Regions from separate parts of the Salinicoccus sesuvii genome, predicted to be linked through region 1. Evidence: predicted binding sites of a transcription regulator. Region 1 holds the regulator's gene; each other region holds the start of a gene.

What was found. The regulator CtsR, encoded in region 1, represses protease genes until heat stress. The targets are predictions, from matches to a motif close to ATGGTCAATAAAGGTCAAACA.
Region 2: clpB (ATP-dependent chaperone ClpB) is a predicted target of CtsR. The motif match lies at 1,275-1,295, and genes of this name have one in related genera.
Region 3: ACFOJ8_RS10345 (ATP-dependent Clp protease ATP-binding subunit) is a predicted target of CtsR. The motif match lies at 1,161-1,181, and genes of this name have one in related genera.
Region 4: clpP (ATP-dependent Clp endopeptidase proteolytic subunit ClpP) is a predicted target of CtsR. The motif match lies at 953-973, and genes of this name have one in related genera.

Annotation. Positions count from the first base shown of each region.
Region 1 is NZ_JBHRWV010000001.1:58,175-60,358, forward strand. It holds gene ACFOJ8_RS00370 (NupC/NupG family nucleoside CNT transporter) at 1-529, opposite strand, end outside; gene ACFOJ8_RS00375 (CtsR family transcriptional regulator) at 732-1,199, shown strand; gene ACFOJ8_RS00380 (UvrB/UvrC motif-containing protein) at 1,204-1,722, shown strand; gene ACFOJ8_RS00385 (hypothetical protein) at 1,712-2,184, shown strand, end outside.
Region 2 is NZ_JBHRWV010000008.1:4,941-7,124, forward strand. It holds gene clpB (ATP-dependent chaperone ClpB) at 1-1,215, opposite strand, end outside; gene ACFOJ8_RS08835 (undecaprenyl-diphosphate phosphatase) at 1,396-2,184, shown strand, end outside.
Region 3 is NZ_JBHRWV010000008.1:273,970-276,153, reverse strand. It holds gene ACFOJ8_RS10355 (SurA N-terminal domain-containing protein) at 1-482, shown strand, start outside; gene ACFOJ8_RS10350 (iron chaperone) at 607-978, shown strand; gene ACFOJ8_RS10345 (ATP-dependent Clp protease ATP-binding subunit) at 1,223-2,184, shown strand, end outside.
Region 4 is NZ_JBHRWV010000008.1:143,480-145,663, forward strand. It holds gene ACFOJ8_RS09685 (threonine/serine exporter family protein) at 1-757, opposite strand, end outside; tRNA gene ACFOJ8_RS09690 (tRNA-Arg) at 777-848, opposite strand; gene clpP (ATP-dependent Clp endopeptidase proteolytic subunit ClpP) at 1,029-1,622, shown strand; gene ACFOJ8_RS09700 (TIGR01777 family oxidoreductase) at 1,734-2,184, shown strand, end outside.

The sequences.
Region 1 (2,184 bases):
GTGCTGACAATGTGTAAAGTCGGTGTCTAGGAAGGTGCGGCAACTGGTTTTTGAGTGAAATGAACACTTCAGACTGTCCAAGAATCATTGAAGCAGCACCATTGTAGGACTCAAGATATCCCATGCCCGTAATTTTCGTCAATAGTAGACCAAGACCACGAATAATCAATGGCAAGATTCTGGTGAACTGAAGAATACCAATTAATGCTGAAATGACGATGATTGGCAAGAGGACGTTGAATAGGAAAACGTCTGCTGCGGAACCATCCTCAAGTGTGGTCAAATCACCCATAACAAATGAAACACCCTCGGCGGCAAATCCGAGCAATGCATTAAAGCCTGCTGCGAGACCGCCAATTAGTGCTTCTCCGAAACCGGTTGAAAGAAGAATAAAAGCGAGAACTAATTGTATTACGAGAAGAACCACTATGTTTTTCCATTTGCTGAAAGCGCGCTTACGATCACTGCTGACAATCCATGCCAATAGGAATGTAAATGCAATGCCGACGATACCCATAAGAATATTCAAATCTGTCACCTCATAAATAGTAAGTTTTGTACATTATATAACAGAGTGTTTCTTTATGTACATGTACGATTTGTAGAACATCCTTATCAATTATAATGCAAACGGTTACAAATATAAAGAGTGAATTTGCAAAACATTCCATTTGCCATATTCGCATATAGGATATATAATTTAGTCAAAGAAGGTCAAAAGGGGTGATCCAATGCGCAATATGTCGGATATAATTGAACAGTACCTCAAACAATTGATTGAGCAGTCCGGCGGTGAAGTGGTTGAAATAAAACGGGCACACATCGCTGAGAAGTTCGACTGCGTTCCCTCGCAGCTCAATTACGTAATAAAAACCCGTTTTACCAATGAACATGGCTACACGGTGGAAAGTAAAAGGGGCGGTGGTGGATACATCCGTATTACGAAAGTAGAAACACACTCCAAATCGGATTATCTGACCCGCTTGAAGCAACTCATTGGAGATGGCATATCGCAACAGAATGCCAGCCGCATTGTACAGTCTCTGATGGAGAATAAAGTGATTACGCACAAAGAAGCAAAAATTATAGATGCAGTACTGGAAAGAGAAAGTCTGATGCTCGATTTGCCGTACCGTGATCGTCTACGCGCAAATATTCTGATGAGGGTGCTTGATGTCATTCTCTATAGTGAGGAGTGATTGAATGAAATGCGAATCCTGCAACGAAAGAGAAGCAACCATCCACATATCAAAAGGTAACGGTCTTGAAAAGACAGAAAAGCTCCTTTGTGAACAATGTGCCAATGCATCGTTTGAGAACGACTTCAGTTATCCGGATGATACGTTCAATATCCAGAAACTGCTACAATCACTGTCACAGCATCCATCATTGCACCAAGCCAAGCAGCAACCGAAACAATGCGAAACATGCGGTTCGACACTCAACAGCATCGTGCACAAAGGCAAGTTCGGATGTCCGGACTGTTATGGTACATTTGAAGCTCAGGTGCCGGATATTGTGAGCCGTGTACAAGCATATCAGTCGGAACACGTCGGTAAAGTACCGATGAAATCCCAGGCCCAGCTGCAGACCAAAAGAAAAATTGAAGCTTTGAAAGAAAGACTCGCCCAACTCGTTGAAACTCAGGAGTTTGAAGAAGCAGTCGTCGTACGTGATGAAATCAGGGCGCTGGAACAGGCAGGTGGCAATAATGGAGCATAGCCATATCAGTCCATGGGTGCAAAACGCAGCAGAACTGCCTGTCGAGATGTCGACGCGTGTCCGTCTAGCCAGAAATATCAGTAATTTGCCTTTTCCGCACATGATGGATGATGTTACACAGATTGAACCCGTATTAAGTAGATTGGATGACGTACTGACAGGGTACAGACGTGTACAGATGGACGCACTTCAGTTTGAAGACAAGGCATTACTTGTCGAAAAACATCTGATCAGTCCATTGTTCACTAAGCGGGGTCTGATCAGCTATATAGATGAAGCAGAGTCTGTCTCAATCATGATTAATGAAGAAGACCACCTGCGGATTCAAACGATGGGTGCTGGGATACCCCTGATGTCACTCTATAACAAGGCAAATGAAATCGATGATGAAATAGAGTCTGAGGTCGGTTATGCTTTTGATGACCAGTACGGATACCTTACGGCGTGCCCAACGAATATCGG
Region 2 (2,184 bases), on a different contig from region 1:
ACCCATCTCTGTGCGAATCGTAGCACTTGCCTGATCCATGAGGTCTATCGCCTTATCCGGGAGGAAACGATCAGTGATGTAACGGTCTGATAGTTCTGCTGCGGCCACGAGGGCACGGTCCGTAATTCTGACACCATGATGTACTTCGTAACGTTCCTTCAATCCGCGTAGTATGGAAATCGTGTCTTCGACGTCAGGTTCTGGAATCTGCACTTTTTGGAAGCGGCGTTCTAACGCAGAGTCCTTTTCGATATACTCTCGGTATTCATTTAACGTCGTCGCACCGATGCAGTGGAGCTCACCCCGAGCGAGCATCGGCTTTAGCATATTGCCGGCGTCCATGGCCCCTTCCGTCTTGCCTGCACCAACGAGCATATGGATTTCATCGATGAATAGAATGATGCGGCCATCCGATTCTTTTACTTCCTTAAGCACCGCTTTGAGACGTTCTTCGAACTCGCCACGGAACTTGGCCCCTGCAACCAGTGCAGAAAGGTCAAGTTCGAAAATGGTTTTATCTAGAAGGCTGTCTGGTACATCCTTGCGGACAATGCGCTGTGCCAAGCCTTCCACAATTGCTGTCTTACCGACACCCGGCTCACCAATCAGTACAGGATTGTTCTTGCGTTTACGGCTTAGGATACGGATTGAGTTGCGGATTTCTTCATCCCGTCCGATGACGGGATCCACGTTCCCACTGCGCACTTCTTCCACCAGATCGCGTCCATATTTTTCAAGCACTTCATATTGAACTTCCGGATTTTGTGTTGTCACACGATTCCCTCCTCTGACTTTATTGATGATTTCTTTGATCACTTCTTCTTTATTGCCGACCGCTTCTTTCATTACAGCTTCTGTTTGTATACTTGCAAGCAGCATATGTTCGACTGAGACGTACTCATCTTCCATCTCTGCCATGATTTTCTCAGCACGGTTTACAAGCTGGGTAAAGCCGTTCGACATATACTGGCCATATTCGACATTATCGCCTTTGACGACATTATATTTGGATAACTTATCGTCATATCTATCAAGCATCTGGTCGACATCGATATTGGCACGTTCAAGCACGTCGCGTGCCATGCTGTCATCCACGGTTAGCAGTGCCTTCATGATCGCTTCCACCTCGATCGACTGGAGCTTCATATCCACTGATAGCGACTGTGCGCGTTCGATGATGGACTGGACGGTATAGGTCATCTTGTTAATATCCATTTACCTCACCTCTTTACTGAAATAGTGTTCAATTACTTTAAAGAAAAGCATTCGTAATTTATTTGACCTTTTTTGACCTTTAATTATATTATACACTTACCCTATTATTTTTCAAGTAATCAATAGCTTTTATCGGGTATTTATTTTATATTATAAGCTAAGTCTTTAGGAGGTTTGAAAATGGATATCATTGAAATTATACGTTACATATTTTTGGGACTGCTGCAAGGCTTTACAGAACCTATACCTGTTTCATCAAGCGGACATTTGGTCATTGCCCGTGAACTTTTAGGCATAGAGGCAAGAGGGCTATCCTTTGAAATACTTTTGAACACTGCTTCACTGATTGCGGTGCTTTATATTTATCGAAAGGATATTACAGCAATCATTGTGAATTTAAGTCGCTACTTGTTCAAAGGCGCACGTGATGCGGAAGCGAAGACAGACTTCCGCTACACTATCTATCTCGTCATTGCGACCATTCCGGTCGGTGTGCTCGGTATTCTGCTCGGAGACATTATCGGTGACGGTGCTTCCATGCTGACAGTTGGAGTGATGCTACTTGTAACTGGTGTTGCCCTTTGGTTCATCAAGAATAAAAGGGGTGTCAAACGAGACGGTGATTTGAATTTAAAAGATGCAATCATCGTCGGTATTGCACAGTGTGTTGCACTCATGCCTGGTATCAGCCGAAGCGGTGCCAGCCTTGTCGGTGCGATGAGTGTCGGAATGAACCAGAAGAACGCACTGCGGTTTGTTTTCTTGCTCTATATCCCAGTATCACTCGGAACAGCACTCATCTCTATTGGGGACATAGCCAGTGATCCTGAACTCACGACACTCGCCCTCCCTTATGCCCTATCGTTCATTGCGGCCATCATCGCCACATACTTCGGTTTGAAGTGGCTACAGGGTATCATGGAACACGGCAACTTGATTATCTTCACCTACTACTGTTTCGCACTAGGA
Region 3 (2,184 bases), on a different contig from region 1:
GCGAAGAGGTGAATCAAGCGCAAGTGAAAGAGCAAGTCGCCGATGGCCTCGTCAGTCAAGAACTTCTCAGGCAGGAAGCCGAGAACCGGGGTATCGAAACCAGTGATGAAGAAGTGGATGCCGTCATCGATGATCTCGTGGAACAAAACGGTCTCGAATCAAGAGATGAACTCTTCGCTGCACTGGAAGAGCAGGGTCTGACGGAAGAAGAAGTGCGCATGCAACTCAGTGATGGATTGAGTCAAGATAAACTGCTAGATGAAGAAATTGGTGAAATCGAAGTTACTGAGGAAGAGCTCCAAAGTGTCTACGACGATGCAGTAGCGGAACAGGAAGAAACGGGTGGAGAACAAGAGCTGCCACCATTTGAAGAAGTGGAGGATAATCTGGAGGCCAACGTTCGGGAGCAGAAAGCAAATGAGGCTACCCGCAACTATGCTGATGAACTTCGTGAAAATGCAGATGTCACAATTAATCTATAATGATATAAACCTTTCCAGTTGAAACAACACTGGAAAGGTTTTATTTTGGCAGTATTCAATATGGGCTGATTGTTTCTGATGGTTTATAATGAAGTTAATCACAGAAGTCGAAGGGGGAATTGGCATGGAGGTATACCACGCCTTTTTAGACAAAATGGCTGATTTGGAGTACAGACAAAAACTGAAATCAACGCTCGAGTGGGTTCAGGAAAACTATCCTGAGCTGGATACGGTAGTAAAGTGGAACCAACCGATGTTTACGCATAACGGGACATATATTATCGGGTTCAGTGTATCGAAGAAACATTTTGCTATTGCACCTGAGGCAGCGGGCATCATTCACAATATAGGGTCTATTGAAGAGGCAGGTTATGATTACACTAACAATATTATTCGTGTACCTTGGGATATGCCTATTGATTACGTATTGCTCGAAAAATTAATAACATTCAACATTGAAGATAAAGCAGAATGTAGTACATTCTGGAGAAAATAGTATACCTCGCAGGAGCCGAAAGGCTTCTTTTTTGTGAGCTCAAAACTTGAAGGCAAAAGTGCATCATCATATAATATAAATAGTCAAAAATAGTCAGTAATTATGATTTTAATTGAATATATTTCAATTTAATTATGAGCATCTTTGTTGTATCAATAGATAAAGAGGTTTATAATATTATTATAGTCAAATTTAGTCAAACAAATTGATGGGCTAATTTTTTTAAATCAAGGAGGAATAACACATGAAATGTCAAAATTGTGGTCTTAATGATGCTCACGTCAATCTATCAATGAACATCAACCACCAACAGACTGAAGTACATTTGTGTAATGAATGTTTCCATGAAATCAGAAGCCAGATGATGGGTGGCAACGATTTCTTCTCCGGTTCTTCTTTTGAAAATAATAATGGCAATAATAAATATTTCCAAGGAAATGGCGCCGGTCAAACCGGAACGAAAACGAAACAAAGACAGAGTAACGAGAAGAATGGTTTGCTCGATCAACTGGGCAAAAATGTCTCTGACGAAGCTAGAAGTGGTAACATTGACCCAGTTATCGGACGTGATAAAGAAATCAAGCGCGTTATCGAAACATTGAACAGAAGAAATAAAAATAACCCAGTACTGATCGGTGAGCCGGGTGTCGGTAAGACAGCAATTGCAGAAGGTTTGGCATTAAAAATTGTCGAAGGTGCTGTTCCGGCTAAACTGACAAACAAGGAAATCTACGTGCTTGATGTTGCTTCCCTTGTGGCCAATACAACAATGCGTGGACAATTTGAAGAGCGTTTGAAGCAACTAATTGCAGAGCTCCAGGCACGTGAAGAGGTTATTCTCTTTATCGACGAAATACATCAGCTTGTCGGTGCTGGAAGTTCCGAAGGGTCACAGATGGATGCTGGTAACATCCTAAAGCCGGCACTGGCACGCGGTGAGGTGCAAATCATCGGTGCGACAACGCTTAAAGAGTACCGCCAGATCGAGAAAGACGCAGCACTGGAGCGCCGACTCCAACCGATTATCGTTAAAGAACCTACGCTCGAAGAAGCGGAAATGATTCTCCAAGGTATTAAAGATCGATACGAGAAGTTCCATGAGGTGCGCTATAGCGACGAGGCCATTCATGCGTTTGTCAGCTTATCTGACCGCTATATCCAAGACCGTTTCTTGCCAGATAAGGCGATTGACCTTATGGATGAAGT
Region 4 (2,184 bases), on a different contig from region 1:
CTGCCCCAATGGCAATGGCTGTCAGACCTGCTTCTGCCCCTTTAATCACCCCAGCCATCAGGTGACCCCGGATCATCTCACGGATTGCATTTGTTATCAATACACCCGGCACAAGTGGCATTACTCCAGCGATGATAATCGTGTCGAGCATAACACCAAAGCCGTTATTGACAAGAATGATTGATGCGATAGCTATATATAGTGACGCGAAAAACTCAGTAAAGAATTTAACCCTCGTATAACGCTGGATGCCTTCCATGATAAGCACGCCACCTGCGCCCGCTATGAAAGCGGCAGGCAGGTCTGCAACAACGCCATCGAACAGCAACAGGAAGAGGAAACCGATGGCCCCACCTGAGAGGACGACGAGCCAGAAAGGGAAAAAATCCGTATTATGTATCATCTCAAGTCTGCTGATTGCCTGTTTCAAAGGCAGTCCTGCCGAAATACGGCGAGATAGTTCATTAACACTCATTATCTTCTCCAAATTATTGGCCCGCTCATCGATGCGTACGGTCTGTGTCAGGGCATAATCATTCAGAGAAAAAATAATGACCGTGGGAGTGACAAATACTTGGGCATTTTCAATACCGTAACTGGATGCGATGCGCAGCATCGTATCTTCAATCCGATATGTTTCAGCTCCACTTTCCAACAGCATCTTGCCACAATTGACAGCAATGTAGAATACATCGCGCACAAAATCTTCGCCAAGGACTTTATCTGGAGCTTCAATTACCTCAAGTTCGCCACTCACACGGCCCACCTCGATCTAGCACCCCCGGAGAGGATCGAACTCCCATCTCAAGAACCGGAATCTTACGTGTTATCCATTACACCACGGGGGTATGATTAAATTATGTTGCGGATTCGCAATAAAGCAAATATAAGTATAGCAATAAACAACCACGAATTAAAGCCTTAATTTTACCCTGCGGACTACAAAGTGTTTCTTTTGACCTTATTTGACTAATGTGGTATAACTGAATCAGTAAAACAAACTCAACATATTATCAGGAGGTAATAGAATGAATCTCATTCCTACAGTTATTGAACAGACGAATCGCGGGGAACGTGCTTATGATATCTACTCAAGATTACTGAAAGACAGAATCATCATGATCGGTACAGGCATTGATGATAATGTTGCGAACTCAGTAGTTAGTCAGTTGCTCTTCCTGCAGGCTCAGGATCCTGAAAAGGATATTTTCCTATATATAAACTCTCCAGGAGGTAGTGTTACTGCTGGCATGGCAATCTACGATACAATCCAGCATATCAAACCGGATGTACAGACAATCTGTCTTGGTATGGCTGCTTCAATGGGCTCCTTCCTATTGGCTGCAGGTGCTAAAGGTAAGAGATTTGCACTGCCAAACGCTGAAGTGATGATTCACCAGCCACTTGGAGGTGCGCAAGGACAAGCGACAGAAATCGAGATTGCAGCTAAGCACATATTGAGAACACGAGAGAAACTGAACAAAATTCTTGCTGAACGTACAGACCAGCCTCTCGATAAGATTGAGAGAGACACGGACCGCGATTTCTTCATGAGCGCCGAAGAAGCAAAAGAATATGGTATCGTCGACGAAGTAATGGAGCCTGAAAAACTCCAGAACTAGTCTGATGGTTCGAAAAGGTCGAGGAAATCCTCGGCCTTTTTTATTTTTTTCTTCGATTATCGATTATGGACTGCCTTTAAAGGTTATAATCACACTAAGGAGCGTGATGATATGAATGCACTGATTACTGGTGGTACAGGGTTTGTTGGATCCAAACTTGCAGAAATACTAAGGCAGGAGTACGACCACGTCTATATACTTACCCGTAGCAAAAAGACTTCTGAACACCCATACGTACACTATGTAGAATACAATCCGGATTATCCCGAAGATGATTCTTGGATGAAGGAGATGCCTTTAAAAGTAGATGTCATCTTCAACCTTGCTGGTGCCTCCTTGCAGGAAAGGTGGACCGATGAACACAAAGAAGCCATTTATAATTCTAGAATAGATGTAACGCGTATGCTCAGGCGTTACGCAGAGCAGGCCGAAGTGACGCCAGGCGTGCTCGTTAATGCCAGCGCTATCGGCTACTATCCTGTGAGCAAAAGTGTGCGGTACACTGAATCGAATACTTTTGCAGCCCATGATTTCCTATCGACAGTCGTGACGGCTTGGGAAA